Regions from separate parts of the Desulfovibrio sp. Fe33 genome, predicted to be linked through region 1. Evidence: predicted binding sites of a transcription regulator. Region 1 holds the regulator's gene; each other region holds the start of a gene.
What was found. The regulator sigma-54, encoded in region 1, starts transcription at its own class of promoters, with help from an activator protein. The targets are predictions, from matches to a motif close to CTGGCACGGNNNNTGCTT.
Positions count from the first base shown of each region.

Region 2: PSN43_RS03255 (SHOCT domain-containing protein) is a predicted target of sigma-54. The motif match lies at 2,574-2,591, and genes of this name have one in related genera.
Region 3: PSN43_RS03205 (Spy/CpxP family protein refolding chaperone) is a predicted target of sigma-54. The motif match lies at 2,516-2,533, and genes of this name have one in related genera.
Region 4: prsT (XrtA/PEP-CTERM system TPR-repeat protein PrsT) is a predicted target of sigma-54. The motif match lies at 2,036-2,053, and genes of this name have one in related genera.

Region 1 is NZ_JAQKGU010000003.1:62,353-66,713, reverse strand. Features, by position in the region: gene PSN43_RS05410 (PTS sugar transporter subunit IIA) at 1-261, opposite strand, end outside; gene hpf (ribosome hibernation-promoting factor, HPF/YfiA family) at 264-803, opposite strand; gene rpoN (RNA polymerase factor sigma-54) at 840-2,249, opposite strand; gene lptB (LPS export ABC transporter ATP-binding protein) at 2,487-3,212, opposite strand; gene PSN43_RS05390 (LptA/OstA family protein) at 3,213-4,016, opposite strand; gene lptC (LPS export ABC transporter periplasmic protein LptC) at 4,057-4,361, opposite strand, start outside.
Region 2 is NZ_JAQKGU010000002.1:93,849-98,209, reverse strand. Features, by position in the region: gene PSN43_RS03280 (beta-ketoacyl-ACP synthase III) at 1-64, opposite strand, end outside; gene plsX (phosphate acyltransferase PlsX) at 143-1,192, opposite strand; gene rpmF (50S ribosomal protein L32) at 1,185-1,364, opposite strand; gene PSN43_RS03265 (YceD family protein) at 1,430-1,951, opposite strand; gene rpmB (50S ribosomal protein L28) at 2,160-2,375, shown strand; gene PSN43_RS03255 (SHOCT domain-containing protein) at 2,622-2,903, shown strand; gene gltX (glutamate--tRNA ligase) at 2,984-4,361, opposite strand, start outside.
Region 3 is NZ_JAQKGU010000002.1:81,854-86,214, reverse strand. Features, by position in the region: gene PSN43_RS03215 (two-component system sensor histidine kinase NtrB) at 1-939, opposite strand, end outside; gene PSN43_RS03210 (DUF4405 domain-containing protein) at 947-1,765, opposite strand; gene PSN43_RS03205 (Spy/CpxP family protein refolding chaperone) at 1,918-2,445, opposite strand; gene PSN43_RS03200 (FmdB family zinc ribbon protein) at 2,724-2,927, shown strand; gene PSN43_RS03195 (deoxycytidylate deaminase) at 3,106-3,564, shown strand; gene ribD (bifunctional diaminohydroxyphosphoribosylaminopyrimidine deaminase/5-amino-6-(5-phosphoribosylamino)uracil reductase RibD) at 3,575-4,361, shown strand, end outside.
Region 4 is NZ_JAQKGU010000002.1:496,052-500,412, forward strand. Features, by position in the region: gene PSN43_RS05000 (ABC transporter ATP-binding protein) at 1-328, opposite strand, end outside; gene PSN43_RS05005 (ABC transporter permease) at 330-1,460, opposite strand; gene prsT (XrtA/PEP-CTERM system TPR-repeat protein PrsT) at 2,104-4,361, shown strand, end outside.

The DNA.
Region 1 (4,361 bases):
CACGCCCTTCCGGCTGCGCCCCACGACCACGATAACCTTCTCCAGGTCCTCGAGCTTGCCGTGCGGGATGGCGATGCCATCCCCGATGCCTGTGGAGCCGAGTCTTTCTCGATCGAGAAGGACACGGACCGCCTGGTCCGTGTCCATCTCTGGATATTGCTCGCCCAAGGGGGCGACTAGTTCATGCAACACGTCCGATTTGTCTTCGGACTGCAATTCGGGAAGGATCAACTCCTTCGCCAGGTAGTCACTGAGTTTCATGCTTAGTTACCGGGGTCGATCAGTCCGTAATCGCCGTTCTTTCTCTTGTATATGACGTTAACGCCTTCGGTTTCCGAATTGCGAAACACCAGGAACTCGTTATCAAGGGCATCCAGCTGCATGGCGGCCTCGTCCACGGACATGGGCTTGGGCTCGTATGCATCGGTGCCGACGATGGTGGGAGCGGAACCGCTGCCGTCCTCGAAGGACAGGTAGTTCATCTGCACCATTTTATTCGGACGCGCCTGTCTGGGGCGGTTCTTCATCTTTTCCCGCATCTTGCGGAGCTGGGCTTCCAGCTTGTCCAGGACCATATCAATGGTGGAGTACATGTCTTCAGAGTCTTCGTAGGCCGAGATATGAATGCGATCCGAATTCAGGATCACATCCGCCTTATGGCGGAACTTATCGACCAGCAGGTTGACCTGGAGATCTGCCTCCGCATCGGAAACGTACTTTGCTACCTTTTCAAAACGCTTTTCCGCGTACCCCTTGAGGTGATCGGAAGGCTCGAAATTCTTGAAAGTGAAGCTGATGTTCATACGCTGCCTCCTGGTTGTGTTTGCGGCAAGCAGAATCTAGAAATACTGCTTGCGTTTCGAAGACGAAGGAATGCCCATGGCCGAGCGGTATTTGGCGACCGTGCGCCGGGCGATGTTCACTTCCAGCTTTTCCTGGAGGATTTCGCCGATTCTCTCGTCGCTGAGCGGTTTCTTCGTGTCTTCTTCTGAGATCATTTGCTTGATGAGCGCCTTGACGCTCTCCGAACCCACCTGGGAACCGTCATTGAGGTCCAGGGCCGAATTGAAGAAGAACTTCAACTCGAAAATGCCGTGAGGAGTCGAAACATACTTGCTGGTAGTGATCCGGCTCACGGTGGACTCGTGCATCTCTATATCTTCTGCCACCTCCTTGAGGATCAGGGGTTTGAGCTTTGTCACGCCTTCCTCGAAAAAGGCTCTTTGGAATCCGACAATGCTTTCGACTACTTTATACAGGGTTCGCTGCCGCTGGTACAGACTTTTCATCAACCATGCGGCGGAACGCATCTTTTCCTGGAAATATTCCTTTTCCTTGTCGGCAGCGCCCTTCATGGAATCCATGTAGAAGGTGTTCATCTGCAAACGGGGCATACCATCCTCGTTGAGGATGATGACGAAGTCGTCACCGTATTTGTAGACGAAGACATCAGGGCTTACGTAATGCGGCTCGGTGCTGGAAAAGCTGGCGCCCGGCATGGGGTCAAGGGTCTGGAGCAAATCCAAATAATCCTTGAGCTCCTCCATGGAAATCTTGAACTTGCGGGCGAGAGGCTTATAGCGGTTCTTTTCCAGGTCTTCCAAGTGGTCCTGCACCAGGGAGACAAGAATCGGATCGTCATAGCCCAGGACTTCCATCTGGACCAGAAGACACTCCTGAGGAGTGCGCGCCCCCACTCCCACCGGGTCGAGATGCTGGATGCGGGTGAGAACGCTCTCGATTTCCTCTTCGGAAGCCTGAACCATGGCGGCTATCTCTTCCATGGAAGCCTGAAGGTAGCCGTTGGAATCGAGATTGCCCAGAATGACGTCACCAATCGCCAACTCGCTTTCCGTGAAGCTGGAAAGACGCATCTGCCAATTGAGATGGCCTTCCAGGGAAGGCTTGGAAGCGAGCCGCGCCTCGAAGGAAACACCCTCTTCCGGCATTTCCAGGTCGCGTGACAACGCCTGCTTGGAAGTGGAGGAAAATTCGCCGAGATAGTTCTCCCAATCCGCGTTCCGAACCAACTCCTCTTCCGCCTGGGACTCGGTCAGGACCTCGGTCTTGTCGGGCACCTCGGTTTCCGTTTCCGTTTCATCCAGGAAAGGATTCTCCAACAATTCCTGCTGCACCGTCTCCAACAGTTCAAGACGGGAGAGCTGCAGCAGCTTGATGGCCTGCTGCAACTGAGGCGTCATGACCAGTTGCTGCGAGAGCTTGAGCTGTTGTCGAAGTTCCAATCCCATGATTCGTCACTCACTTAGGGTTGTGTTTATCGGCTGACGGATAAAGAAAATTTTTTTACACAGCCTGCCATTTCTTTCGATTGAACTATGCCACAACGAATTAAAGGATGCAACACCATGGTGATAACATCCTGTTTCTACTGCCAATCCATCGGGCACTATATGGCATGAAAAAAGTGTACCAACCTTTGGGTACGGTGTAAATCGAGAAAGCTAAAAAAAGATTCGGTCTTTGGATTAGAGCCGGAAGTCTTCGCCCAGGTAAATCTGGCGGGCTCGGCTGGACTTCACGATATCGGTCGGAGCACCTTCCAGGATGACCGTACCCTCGTAAACGAGGTAGGCCCGGTCGCAGATATTCAATGTTTCCCGAACGTTGTGGTCGGAAATGAGGATGCCGATCTCCATGGACTTGAGCACGGAGATAATCTCCTGAATGTCGATAACGGCAATGGGGTCGATACCTGCGAACGGCTCATCGAGAAGAATGAACTGTGGGTCGAGGATCAGCGCCCGGGCTATTTCCAGCCTGCGGCGCTCGCCGCCGGACAGGAACATGGCCGCCTGATCCGCCAGCTTGGTGATGGTGAACATCTCAAGCAGCTCGTCCGCCCTGGCCCGCTGCTCCTTGGAAGTCATGGAAGTCTGTTCGAGGATGATCTCCAAATTCTGGCGCACGGTCAGTTTCTTGAAGATCGAGCTTTCCTGCGGGAGGTAGCTCACCCCGAGCCTCGCGCGTTCGTGCAGAGGCTTGTCCGTAAGCTCCTTCCCGTCAAGGGTCACAACTCCGGTGTTGGGCCGCACGATGCCTACAAGCATGTAGAACGTCGTGGTTTTTCCCGCGCCGTTTGGCCCGAGCAGACCGACGACTTCCCGGGGGTGAAGCTCAATGTTGATGCCGTGCACGACCTCTTTCTGGCCGTACCGCTTGGACAGGTTGGTTGCGCGAAGACCTTCGCCCATCTATTGCACCTTCACGTTGCCGGGAGTCATGAAGATGGCCTTGACGCGCTGCTCGCCACCGATGACCTCGGACCGGTCGTCCTTGATATGGAAATTGATGACTTCGCCCGTCAGGGAATTGGGACCGTCCTGCAATTTGGGATTCTGCTCCATCTTGAGAAGCTGCGGACCGACCATATACGTCAGCCTTCCGCAGGTCCCCTCGGTATTCCCCTTCTTCGCCCGGACATTACCCTCGGCGACAATACGCTCAATGCTGTCGGCCGAGAATTTTCTCTGCCCGCTCGCCAGAAGGTAGGCCGAAAGCTTGTCGGCCCAAAGGGTAAGCTCGCCGTGAATGGCGACCACATTGCCCACAAAGGAAATTATCTTGCCCGCCTCGTCGTAGGTCATGCGATCGGACGTGATCTTTACCGGCACACGGCTTGGATCAATGCCCACCTGCACCGGCGCGGGCGGCGGAGTCACGGCAACAGGCGCCTTGACCTCGCCTTCGCCGGAGTCGAGTTTCGGAGCGGCAGCGGGCGTCGGCTCAGCCTTCTTCACCTGGACTGTCTTGAAATATTTTGCGTTGGCATACCCGATGGCTTTGGACAGGTCCCGCTCCTGTTCTTCAAGCTTGAATACGGCCACCCATCCATTTTGCGGAAAGTCGGTCCTCACCCGCTCCCCCTTGGTCAGGGTGACCACATGAGCGGAACCCGGCGCAGGCTCCTTGCGGACATTGAGGTTGACAGTGGCTTCGGACACATTACCCCAATCCTGGGCCATGGCTCCTGCCGGAACCAGGAGCAAAACCAGCATCAGCAAAAGAACCGTTTGGCGAACCGTATTCAGCAACGTCTTATTCCTTGTCGTCTTGCAAAGGGCTTCCATCCAGCCCTTCGGGGGCCAGCAACGCTTCCACGCCGCCCGCGGCCACCAGTTGTCTCGTGACAAGATCGATCTCCAGGGCCTTCGCCTGGACGGTCATGTCGGGACGACGCAACGAAACGCCGCCCTTGAGGTACACCTTACCTATCGCCCCCACATAATCAAGCTGCTGCGCGTCCAGGGCCAGATCTCCGAATCGACCGCGAACCCTGTCGTACAACGTGAGGTTGTCATTTCCCTGGTCCACCTCGCCGCGCTCGGACTGGACATAGACCT
Region 2 (4,361 bases), on a different contig from region 1:
CGGCGTTGGTCAAAACCTTTTCAGGGGCGTACAGGCCAAAGCCGCGAAGGATGGAATTGATCATGGAATCGGTGTTTATGCCAACGGTATGGCGCGGTCAAGCTGCGCAAGATTTTTCACATCCCGCAGGAAGCGGGATGTGTCAGGCAGCGTTTCTGTCAGGCTTGACCGCCAGATCCTTGTGGGCGGCCAGGCCGTCCGCCAGATGGCCATGCACATTGTTGCGCACGCTGGTGGCGGCCATGCGGATGCAGTTGGTCATAGCCAACTCATTGGACTTGCCGTGCGCGACGATGACGATGTCGCGAAGGCCGAGCAGGGGCGCTCCGCCATATTCGGCGTAGTCCACGAGCTTCTTGAACCGCTTGAACGCCCCAAAGGAGAGCAGCGTGCCGAGCATGGACAGCCAGCTCGACTTCAACTCATCCTTGAGCAGACGGCTCAGGGAGCGGGCCAGTCCTTCGGAAAGCTTCAGGGCGACATTGCCGACGAAGCCGTCGCAGACCACGACATCCACCTCACCGGTGAAGATATCGCGCCCCTCGACGTTGCCGATGAACCGCATCTGCGAACGTTTGAGCAGGTCGAAGGCTTCGCGAACGGCGGCGTTGCCCTTGCCCTCCTCCTCGCCGATGGACAGAATGCCCACGGACGGGTCCTTGACGCCCAGGACGTGCCGGGCCAGGACGTCGGCCATAAGGCCGAACTGGAGAAGATGCTGCGGCTTGGAGTCGACGTTGGCGCCGACGTCAATGAGCACCACGGGGTTCTTCTCGGTGGGCAGGATGCCGGCCAGGGCAGGACGCTGCACGCCCGGGATACGCCCCAGGACGAACATGCCGCAGGCCACGGTGGCGCCGGAATGTCCGGCAGAAACCACGCCGTGAGCCTTGCCTTCCTTGACCAGGCGGCAGGCCACCTGAATGGAAGAATCCTTTTTACGCCTCAGCGCGTCGGCGGGCTTATCGTCCATCTCGACCACCTGAGAGGCATGGACTATTTCTATGTCCAGCCCCTTGGTGTCGAACTTGCCGAGCTCGGCTCGGACGCGCTCAGCGTCTCCGACAAGCACGACGGATATACCCTCGCGCGCAGCGGCCACCGCAGCGGGCACGACAATGCCGGGCCCGAAATCTCCCCCCATGGCGTCCACGGCGATGCGCGGAGCCAGGATTCCCTCGCTGCTAGGCATCTTCGCCGTCAATGACCTGACGCCCCTTGTAGGAGCCGCAGACAGAGCAGGCGCGATGGGGCAGGGTGGGTTCACCGCATTCGCAGTAAATGACGTTGGGAGCGGCAACCTTATCGTGAGCGCGGCGCATACCCTTGCGGGACTTGGACGTTTTCTTCTTGGGGACAGCCATGATATATACCTCGTATTGATTTGTTCTCAACCGAATGCACGAAGCCGAAGCTCCGGGCAAGGGCGTTACTTTATCTTCAAGTCGCGGAAAACCGCAAGCCTTTCGTCACCATCATCCAGCTCGCAGGAACACTCGCCGGAATTGAGGTTGGCCCCGCATCCGGGACACACGCCCTTGCAGGATTCGCCGCACAAGGGCTTGAACGGCAGGGCCAGGGCGAACTCCTCCCAGAGGATGGTGCCCATGTCGAGCTGGAGCTGGCCGTTTTCCACGCGCACCCGCGGGTCGCCGTCGTCCTCGTCGCCATTGGGCAACTGCTCGAAGGCGTCGAAGTCCACTTCGATCCCGTATTCAAAAAATTCGGCGCAGCGGTCGCAGGCCAGCTTGACGGCTCCCTTGAGGGTGCCGCGCACCAGCGCCCCGTCGTCAGACTGGGGCAAAACGGAATACTCGGCCACGAGATCGCGGCCCGGACGGATGTCCAGTTTGAACGTACGCCACGCCTCGCGCCAGAAATCCTGGTCATCGAAGGTGAAGTTCCCGCCCTCCGCGGCAATGTCGCTGATCGTCAGCCAATATTCAACCATGTCGTACTCCGTCTTCGGTCCGGCTCCACGGCCGGACAACCGGTGCTTCCTATATGGTAATAAAATCCCATGTCAAGAAAAAAACCCTTGCCATTTGCTTCAGGGCTCGGTAAGGATTCTCTCCCGCCGACCGGAGAAGCTACCAGAACCAGGCGGGTTCGCAAGTACGAAAACGATTTATTTCCTTAGAATACATCAGGAGGTCGCAATGTCCCAGGTTTGCGATATTTGTGGAAAGGGTCCCCAGACTGGCAACAACGTCAGCCACTCCCACATCAAGACCAAACGCCGCTTCATGCCCAACCTGCAGAAGGTTCGTCATCAGTTGGAGTCCGGCCAGGTCGTCAGCATCAAGGCCTGCACCCGCTGCATCCGCAACGGCGCAGTGGTCAAGCCCGTGGCCAACAAGAAGCCCGAAGCATAACGTGCTGCACATTTCGATGGCCGAAAGTTGCCGCCGAAAACATTTCGGCGGCAACTTTTTTGCGTCTATTGACCTGCCATCCCTCCCCGCCCCCCATAGTGCAATTTTTCGTCAAGTCCGCACGCAAAGCATTGCACAACTGCACAATATTTCTCTCCCGTCTTAGTCTCAACACGCTGAAATAGCTCCACAACTCGTTTGGCATAGTCCGTGCTATCTTCCAGGCAAACAAGCTCTGGAGAGATCATGGAATTTTTGACTTCACTCGGAACCTGGTGTTCCGGCCCGGGATTCCGATTCGGCGAAGGGTCCGGCGGTTGGTTCGGCTCAATGAGCTTCCTCCACGGGGGAGTTATCCAATTCCTGGTGCTGGGGCTGATAATATATATCTCGGTGCGATTATTCCACAAACCAGCCACACCTCCGGAATCCGCAACGCCGGAGGAAATCCTCAAACGCCGCTACGCGTCCGGCGAGATCGATAAGAGCACGTTCCTCGCCATGAAGGACGAACTGCGCGACGGTTAATGGAGCAGCACCCCAAACGAAGGCCCCCGCCGGATATATCCGACGGGGGCCTTCACGATATTTCAACCGGGTGCGGCGGGCTACAGCTCCACCGCCCTTCTGATGCGGGACAGCGTCTGCTCCTTGCCGAGCACGATCATGGTCTCGAACAGGCCGGGCGACTGGGTCTTGCCGGTGATGGCCACCCGAAGGGGCTGCGCGACGACCTTGAACTTGATGTCCTTCTCCTCGATGAACTGCCGGTGCAATTCCTCCAGGGACGCTTCGGTGAACTCGTCGAGACCTTCCATGCGCTCAGCGATCTCCGCAAGCAGAGGCTTGGTCTCGTCGGTCAGGAATTTCTTCACGGCGCTTTCGTCGTAGGGCAGGAACGTGGCGTCCACGATGAACGGGCGGGCCTGCTCCAGCATATCGAGCACGGACTTGGCCCGAGGCTGCAACAGGGGCGCGATGCGGGCGAACTGCTCGCGGGTCACGGACTTGGCCTCTTCCTCGCCCACCTCTCGGGCCAGGAAATCGCAGAGCATCCCGGCCAGACGGTCCGGGTCCGCCTTCTGCATGTACTGGCCGTTGACCCATTCGAACTTGGTCAGGTCGAAGACCGACGGGGAATTGCCCAGGCCGTCGGTGGTGAAGAATTCGACCATCTCGTCCATGGTGAACAGTTCCTGATCGCCGTGGGACCATCCCAAGCGGGCCAGATAGTTGGTCACGGCCTCGGGCAGGTAGCCCATCTTTTCATATTCCATGACCGACAGCGCGCCGTGGCGCTTGGAAAGCTTCTTCTTGTCCGGGCCGAGGATCATGGGCACGTGGCCGAACTCGGGCACGTCCCAACCCATGGCGCGATAGATGAGAATCTGCCTGGGGGTATTGTTCACGTGGTCGTCGCCGCGCAACACATGGGTCACTCCCATGTCGTGATCGTCCACCACCACGGCCAGGTTGTAGGTGGGCGTTCCGTCCGTGCGGCGCAGGATCATGTCGTCCATCTCGGAGTTCTCCACCGAGATGAAGCCCTTGACCATGTCCTTGTATCCGGTGGCTCCTTCCAGCGGAGCCTTGAGCCGGACCACGCCCGAAGTCAGCCCCTTTTCGCGGCAGGTGCCGTCGTACTTGGGCTTGCGGCCTTCCTGCATGGCCTTTTCACGCATGGCGTCCACGTCCTCCTTGCTGCACTGACAGTAGTAGGCGTGGCCCGAGGCGATGAGCTGGTCGATGACCTCGTTGTGCCGATCGGAACGGTCGGACTGGAAGACGATCTCACCGTCGTGTTCAAGGCCGAGCCAGCGCATGGAGTCGATGATGGCGTCCGTGGCCTCCTGGGTGGACCGCTCGCGGTCCGTGTCTTCGATGCGCAAACGAAATTCCCCGCCCATGGACCGGGCAAGGAGCCAGGAAAACAGTGCGGTGCGGGCACCGCCGATATGCAGGAACCCGGTCGGGCTCGGCGCGAAA
Region 3 (4,361 bases), on a different contig from region 1:
GTTTTCGCCCCCGGCTCCGGAATCCTCGTCCTGGCCCGGCGCAAGCAACTGTCTGGCCGAACGGTTGGCGGCCAGGATCTCGCCGGTCTCGGCCAGAGTGACAAGACCGTCAGGCATGTTGTCCAGCAGCTTGTTCTGGAACCGCTCCAGGCGGACGAGCTTGCGGCTCGCGCCCCGGCGGCGCAGGTAGGCGAACGCCAGGGACCAGAGGACCACGGCGGCGAGAAAGACGTATCCGGTCTGATAGGTGGCCGCCTGCCGGTACTGGCGGAACTGGCGCATATGCTTTTCGGCATTGAGCCCCACCACCAGGTAAACCTGGGATTGCGATTCGTCGAACATCATCCCCGGGCCCATGCCCTGTCCCATACCGGGGCCCATGTTCTGCCCCATGCCCCGGCCTGCTCCGCCCCTTCCCGGCGTCGAATCCCCATCGACGGGGTCAACGCCGAGCAGAACCGCGATACCGGAACGGACCTGAAGCCCGGACAGCAGCACATTGGTCTTGTCCACCTCGGCCATGACGTGCCAGGCCCGGCCGGGCTCTATATCCTCGGCCACGGCGTCGGGCAGTTGGAAGATGGGATGATTGTCCTTTTTCACGGAGGTCACGATGGGCCGCCCGGCGCGGTCGAACAGGGTGACGAACTCGATGTCCTCGGATTTAGCGAGTTCGGTGAAAAGCTCTTCCGTCATGGTCCGGAAAAGAGCCGAGGACTGGCCGCCCATTCGCAGGGTGCGGGCAATGCGGAAGATGTTGTTGTCCACGCCGCGCAAAATCGAGTTACCGGTCATTATCATGTGGTCCTCGACGATCTTGCGCTGCTGGGCGATGGACTGCCAGGTCAGGTACAGACTGCCGAGGCCCAACACGATCAGGGCCAGGACAAGGGCGACGAGAGGTCCCTTCTCCCTTTCTTCCGGATGAACGACTTCCATATGCCGACTACTCGCCCTTGACTATCCTGTAGATATCGATGGGAGACATGTCGTGCTCCGCGGCCAGGGTCTTGAAGGAACTTTCCGGCGCGGCGTCGATGCCCGCGTTCTTAAGCCGCGCCAGGACTTCCTCCAGCTCCAGGCCGTAGGAGGTGCAGATCACGGCGACCGTCATCTTGCCGGTGCCTTCGGGCGGCTGGACGGGCATCAGGGAAAACGGGTCGCCGCCCTGCTTGGCCCTGATGATGTCGTAAATATACTGAGGGCTCACTCCGCGCGACCGCGCGATGTCCTTTATCAGCGAATCCTCGTTCACGGACTCGTCAAACCCGGCCTCGCGCAACGCGCTCAAGGCCAAATCCACGTTCAGTCCAAGGAAACCGCAGAATTTCTTCAGCGGGCTGGTCTCGGCGTGGCCGTAGGGAGGATTGCCGTATGTCGCGGTGGCGTCCTCCTTTATCTGCGCGCCGAAATCGAGCAGCGTGCTCATGGGGGGAAGTCCGGCGAGCGTGCCAGCGAAGACCACGAACACCAGAACGAAACTGACGATCATGGGCGTTGTCATGACCACCAGTTCCCGAGCCCGGTTCTTCATGTAATTAATGAGGGGCTTCCAGTTGAGCCAAACATGCAGGAGCAGAGCGATGAGGAACAGGGTCCCCACGGTGGTGTGCACGTCGCCCCACTGAGTTTTTGTCATGCCCAGCAGATGCCAATCGGCCCAGTAGGCTACCCGGCCCTCAGGCACGATATACAGGATCACGCTGGTGACCAGCGTGACGAGAAAAGAAAGAAGTGCGGTAAGGGACGTGATTTTTCTAAACATTCTGGGCCTCCTCGAAAAAATGCGTTGCCGGAAAGTTCCGGCATCCCGCCAACGTCAGCCGACGATCATATGCGGGACAGGAAGCCCCACGCCTCCTGCCCCGCAATATCCTGTTTTCCGAGTTATCGGAAATATCGCTTCAATTCAATGAACTAGAACATTCCCCGGTTCATGCCCTGACCGGAGCCCATGCCCTGGCCGGGACCCATGCCGCGACCGGGACCGCAATCGTTACCGGAGCAGGGGCCGCGACCTTCGCCGGGACCACGGCGGGGGCAATCGCCGAAGGCGGCGATGCCGGTGGCCTTGACCAGTTCATCGCCCATGGCCTTGCGCAGTTCCCACATCTTGCCGCGCTGAGCGGAGATCTCGTTGACCAGCTTGGTGATGGCCGCTTCATCCGCGTTGCCGCCGTTGACCATGGCCTGGAGCACGGAGCGCTTGGCCCAGAGAGCGTTGCGCACGGCTTCGAACTGCGGCTCGTATTTGTCCACGATGGCGTCGGCCTCGGCCTGCTTCTCGGGGGTCAGTTGATTGTACATGGCGCCGGGGCCGTAGCCGGGACCGCCGCACGAGCCGGAGAATCCGCGGCCTTGGCCGGGACCGGCCAACGCGAAAGCCGCCATGCTCAGGACAAGAGCCGCAGCCAATGCGGAGATGGTGATGTTTTTCTTGGACATGTGTCTGCCTCCTAAAGGTTATGCTTTCATGCGAACAGGTAAATGAGTGTGTGACATTCTGCCTGGCATAAAGCACGGGGCGTGCCAAAGACACAATCATCCGAAATTACTATTCTTACCCGAAACAAATCCGTCCACGATGCACTTTGTTTGTGCAGTTATTTTCACACTTGTTGCACAGAATGTGTGCAATGTGCAAGTGGCATCCCTTGACAAAGGGCCTTCGCGGCATGACCTAAGAGGCATCGACGAACCATATGGGACCTGGAGAGTCAATCATGCCCATCTATGAATATACCTGCAAAAAATGCGGAAACGAATTCGAGGAGCTTGTCCTTGGTGCGGACACGGTTGTGACCTGCCCCGAATGCGGCTCCAAGGACACGGAAAAACTCATGAGCGCCTGCCGCGCCAAAGTCGACGGAGGCGGCCCGAACCTGGACGCCCTCCAGGGATCGGGCTGCGGCTCCGGCGGCGGCTGAGGCATCTAGCGCCGCGCCCGGTTCGGGCGCATACGTTTTCCCCCCGGCCCCGGCCACATCCCGGCGGCCGGGGTCTGCTTTTCCCCCGGCCCACGCCGACTTCGGCCGTTCCCTTTCGGCACGAGAAATGATAGGTGGACCGAACCAAGCTCCACTTCGCAACGAACGAGGACCGCAAATGCCCAACAGATTGCCCTGGCCGGAATATTTCATGCGCATCGCCCACCTTGTGGCCCAGCGCTCCACCTGCACCCGCCGCGCCGTGGGCGCCATCGCCGTGCGCGACAAGCGCATCCTGGCCACCGGATACAACGGCGTACCCACCAACATCGCCCATTGCGAAGAAGTGGGCTGCCTGCGCGACCGCCTCGGCATCCCTTCGGGCGAACGCCACGAGCTGTGCCGTGGCCTGCACGCCGAGCAGAACGTCATCATCCAGGCCGCCACCAACGGACTGGATCTCAAGGGGTGCGACATCTACTGCACCACCAAGCCGTGCATCCTGTGCACCAAGATGCTCATCAACTGCGGCGTGGAAAACATCTATTATGCCGAGAACTATCCCGACGAGCTGTCCGAGGACATGCTCACCGAAGCCGGAGTGAACCATGTTTTCATGGAAGGCGACTTCAGCTAGCGAACGCTTCATGGCCCGGGCCGTTGAACTGGCCCGGCGAGGACGCGGAGCCACCGCACCGAACCCGTGCGTCGGAGCCGTGCTGGTCCGCGACGGCCAGGTGGCCGCCGAGGGGTGGCACACCCGTTTCGGCAAACCGCACGCCGAACGGGAATGCCTGGCCGCGGCCCGCGCCTCGGGCGTGGACCCGCGCGGGGCGACCATGTACGTCACCCTTGAGCCGTGCAACCACCACGGCAAGACCCCGCCGTGCACCGAAGCCCTCATCGAGGCGGGCGTGGCCGAGGTGGTGGTCGGTACCCGCGACCCCAACCCCATTGCCGCGGGAGGAGTGGAAAAACTCCAGGCCCACGGCATCAAAGTCACGGTGGGCGTGCTTGAACGGGAGTGCCGGGACCTGATCGCCGACTTCCTGCTCTGGCAACAGACCCACTCGTCCTACAACATCCTCAAGATGGCCGCCACGCTGGACGGCAAGATCGCGGCCGCCTCCCGCAAGCCCGAACCGGTTTCCTGCCCCGAATCCTTTGCCAGGGTGCACGCCCTACGGGCACTGGTAGGCGCGGTCATCGTCGGCGGGAACACCTTCTACGCGGACGACCCGAGCCTGACCTGCCGGATGGACGGCCTGCCCGAAGACTTCGTCCAGCCCTTCGGGGTGGTCATCTCCTCCCGCCTGCCCGAAGACCCGAGCAGGTTCACCCTGCTGCGCGATCGGCCGGAGCGGGCCATCTTCATGACTTCCCAGACCGCCGCCCGCAGCCCCCAGGCCGACGTCCTGCGGCGGCGCGGCACCT
Region 4 (4,361 bases), on a different contig from region 1:
TGACGTTTTCCAGGACGTTGAGGGTGGGGAATAAATTGTATTCCTGAAAAATGTACCCGATGTTGTCGAGCCGAATCTTGCCCAGGGCCTGTTGCGAGAGACCGGACACGTCCCGGCCTGCGACGCTCAGGGAGCCGGAAGTGGCTTTGAGAATGCAGCCCATGATGGACAGCAGCGTGGTCTTGCCGCTGCCGGAAGGCCCCATGAGCATGAGCACCTCTCCCTGGACCACGTCCAGGGTCGCGTTGCGCAGGGCGTATTCCCGATTGCCTTCGGGACCGTACGCCTTGGATATGTCGCGCAGTTCTATGGCCGTTTTCGCCGTCATTTTATCTCCCCTTGAAGACCAGGATCGGGTCGAGGGTCATGACCTTGCGGATGGAGATCAGCGCGGAGCCGATGCACATGAACAGCGTGAGGAAGAACATGCCTCCGCCGAGCAGGGGAGGGATGACGATGGCCGTGGCGGAAAAGTCGCTGAATCGGGAGACCATGATCGAAATGGCGATGCCGAAGCCGTAGCCCAGCACGGCGCTCAGGGACGCCTGGGCGAGCAGGATGCTATATATATATGAATTGGGCGCGCCCATGGCCTTGAGAGTGGCGAATTCGGAAATGTGGTCCAGGGTGGTGGCGTAGAGGGTCTGGGCGACGATGACCGTACCGACCACCATGCCGAGGAAGGCGGCGATGAGGATGCCCGCGCCGGCGCCCGTGTTGAACATCCAGTATTGCTGGGTTTTCCAACTGAATTCAGGGGTGGTGTAGGCGTCCACGCCCTGCACGTTTTTGCGGATGGCGTCGCGCAAGGCCTCCGGGGAGACCCCTTTGTCTGCTTTTACCAGAATGTAAGTGAATTCACCCGGTTTCAGGTTCGAAACCCGCCAAGCCGTGTCCAGGGACGCGAAGACGAAAGGCGAGGTGGTGAAGGATCGGATGCCCCGGGTGAACCCGACCACACGCGCCCGCTTGTCGTTGATCTCCACGACTTCCCCCTGTCTCGGAACGCCGAGCTTCTCCACATAGAGCTGGTCCGGGATGATGCCGTCCCGCAGGTCCAGAAGATCGGTGGAGCCCGCCACCATTCCCCAGGGCCCCCCCATGCCCTTGGCCGGTTCGAAGCCGACGATCTGGATGGACTCCTGGCCGCCGTCAGGCCGTTTCCAGTTCGCGAACTGGGTGATGAACTTCGAGGCCGAGGCCACGCCGGGAACGGACAGGGTGTCGTAGTACTTGCTCTCCTTGAGAGGCAGGGCGATGTCGAAATTCTTTACCCCGGGGGACGTGACCCAGACATCGGCCCCGGAGTGGTCGATGACCGAGGAGATGGTGATGGTGAACCCGAGGAACAGCCCCACCTGGATGGTTATGAGGACCACGGAAAAGACGATGCCGGTCAGGGTGACGACCAGGCGCAGCTTGTCGTGGAAAAGGTTTTGGCAGGCGATGGTGGCGATCATGGCAATTCTTTCGTTCTCCGATAACTACTTCAGTTAGCAAATTTCGGGCCGTGGTGCCAACCGGAAAGATATTCCGAGCCTGCTTCACGCCCGGCAATGAATCGATTCAGTGAAAAATGAACATGGCTGATATTCAGGCGGGTCGTTTGAGGGAAGCAGGGCGGCCAAAAGGGTCTTAAGCCGGAGCGATTATCCGGGAAAATCGGACATTTCCCGTTTTGCAAAGGATAACATATCGAAATTAAATATTTTTATGATCTATTATGTTTGGTCCACAAAAGTGTATAGACACAATCTATCGATAATATAAAAAGCTATAGAAAAATCTTCCATAATGGCAGAACGGTTAGTTTGATCGAGTAAATCGTGAGCGTGAGCTGTGGAAAACTTTTTAGGCTTTTTCTAGAGATAAACGCCAGTTGCACCCCGCACATATCAACTCATTCGGGGCCCCGATTCGGCCAGGAGAAAAAAGTCTGGTTAAACCGGACAAATCGGTGCCCGAGTGCGGGAAGATTGGAGGTGTGAATGTGATAATACTTTGATTTTATTGTATTAATTGATTAGAAATAACGCTGGCATGATTCTGGCTATTTAAGGGTCTGCTGAATGCGGAAACGAAGCATCATTTTGGGAGGATGCCGTGAAACTCACAAGATTCCTGTATCTGACTCTGTTTATAGCTCTTCTTGCCGGCTGCGGTAACAACGACATCGCCAAGATGCTGGATGAAGGCGCGCAATACAGCGCCGACGGCAATCATTCCGGCGCCATTGTCATTTATAAGACCATCCTTGAAAAGGACCCCAATCTGTTGCAGGCCCGGCTCGGCCTGGCCAAATCGTATCTGGCCACCGGCAAGCTGGATCAGGCCCGCAAGAATTTCGACAAATACAAACTCCAGAATCCTTATGACAAGGAATTGAACTACGATCTGGCCCGTCTTGAAAGACTGTCCAAGAATCCATCCAAGGCTTTGGAATACGTCGACGCCTATTGCTCGGCCAACCCCAAATCCGTGGACGGCGCATTGCTTTACGGCAAGTTGCTGCTTGAGGACTCCGACAACGCGGGAGCCGAGAAGTGGTTCAATAAGGCCATTGAGCTTTCGCCCGACAACAGCGAGGCCCGTATCGGTCTGGCCAGGGTTTACAGGGCGCAGGGGCATATCGCCAATTCGGACAAGGCCATCTCCGACGTCCTGTCCAAGGACCCGACCAACCGCGAAGCCCTGTATTTGCGGGCTTCCAGCGAATTGGAGCGGGGCGACAAGACGGCTTATCGCGAGACTTTCGCCTTTATCAGCGAATCCCATCCCTCCGATGTCTACGCAAAATACGTCAAGGCACAGTCCCTGCTTGAGCAGAAGGAATACGGCAAGGCCGCGGATATGGCCAAGCAGCTCAACGCCATGGCCCCGAATCTGCCTTACGGGCAGAAAATCATCGGGATGTCCATGTACCTTCAGAAGCAGTACCACGAGGCCATCAACGCCTTCCACAAGGCAGTGACCCTCGCTTCCGACCCCGAGTCCCATTTCTTCCTGGGCTTGAGCTATTACGCGGTGGGCGACCTGGAAACGGCCATCAGCCATTTGCGGGTGGCCGCGGACGGCGCGGGCAATTTCCTCAAGGCGCGGGAAATGATCTCCCTGATCCTCCTTCAGCAGAATCGGATCGACGAATCCATTGCCGAGGCCCGCAAAGTACTTGAAAAGGACGCCGACAACGTCTTCGCCCGGATGACCCTGGGCGACGCCCTGACCAGAAAGGGTGAGAAAGAGAAGGCTATCGAGCAATACGAGGCCGTGGCGAAGAGCCGGCCGGATGACAGCGGCACCCTTCTCAAGATGGGGGCGCTGAACTATTCCCTCGGCAACGTGGAAGAGGCCGAGACAGACCTGACCCGTGCCGTGGCCGCCTCCCCGGATTCCATCCGTCCCATGATTATCCTTTCCTCCTTCTATATGAAAAACGGCGAGAAGGGGTTGGCGAAGAGCACGCTTGAAAGCGGCCTGAGCGGCGGCAAGAACGACTCCGTGCTCTATTTCCTGCTCGCGCGGGTGGCGCTTTCCGAAAACAACGTGGAAAAGGCCCGGGAATACCTTGGCAAATCCAAGGAGAGCAACCCGGACAATCCGGACCCGTACACGACGCTCGCGGCCCTTGATCTGGCCCAGAAGAAGCCCGAGGGAGCGCTCACCGAATATTCGACCCTGGTGGACCGCCATCCCGAATTCGTCCGCGCCTGGTTGGGCAAGGCCCTTGTGCTGCAACTTCTCAACCGCCAGGACGAAGCCGAAGCAGCCTTCAAGCAGGCCCTTCAGACCAACAGCCCCGAGGCGTATCTCGGATACGCCGAGAGCCTCGCCCGCAAGGGCAGGGCGGAAGAAGGCCTGGCCGTCCTTAATCAGGGGAGTGAAAAGCTGCCGTTCAATATCGAAATGGAACGGTTAAAGGCGCAACTGCTCCTGTCCATGAAGCGGTACGACGACGTCCTGCTCCTCTGCGACCAGTTGGAGAAGCAGAATCAGAGCGCGGCCCTCGGTCTGCGCACCCGCACCTTCATGCTCAAGGGCGACTATGACAAGGCCGTTGGTTCCGCCAAGCAGATTATTGAAATATATCCAGGCGAACCGATGGGTTACATAACCCTGGCCGATATCTACTCCTCCAAGGGCGACAAGGCCAACCAACTGGCCACCCTGGAAGAGGGGCGGGACCGCTGCGAGGCCAACTCGAGTCTGATGGTGGCCTTGGGCAACTACTATCTCGCCGCCGGGGAAACCAAGAAGGCGTTGACCTACGTCGACGCGGCCATCAAGCGCGACGAGAACAACTACGTGGCCCGGACCGTCAAGGGCGACATCTGTGTCCTGCTCGGCAGGGACAAGGACGCGGT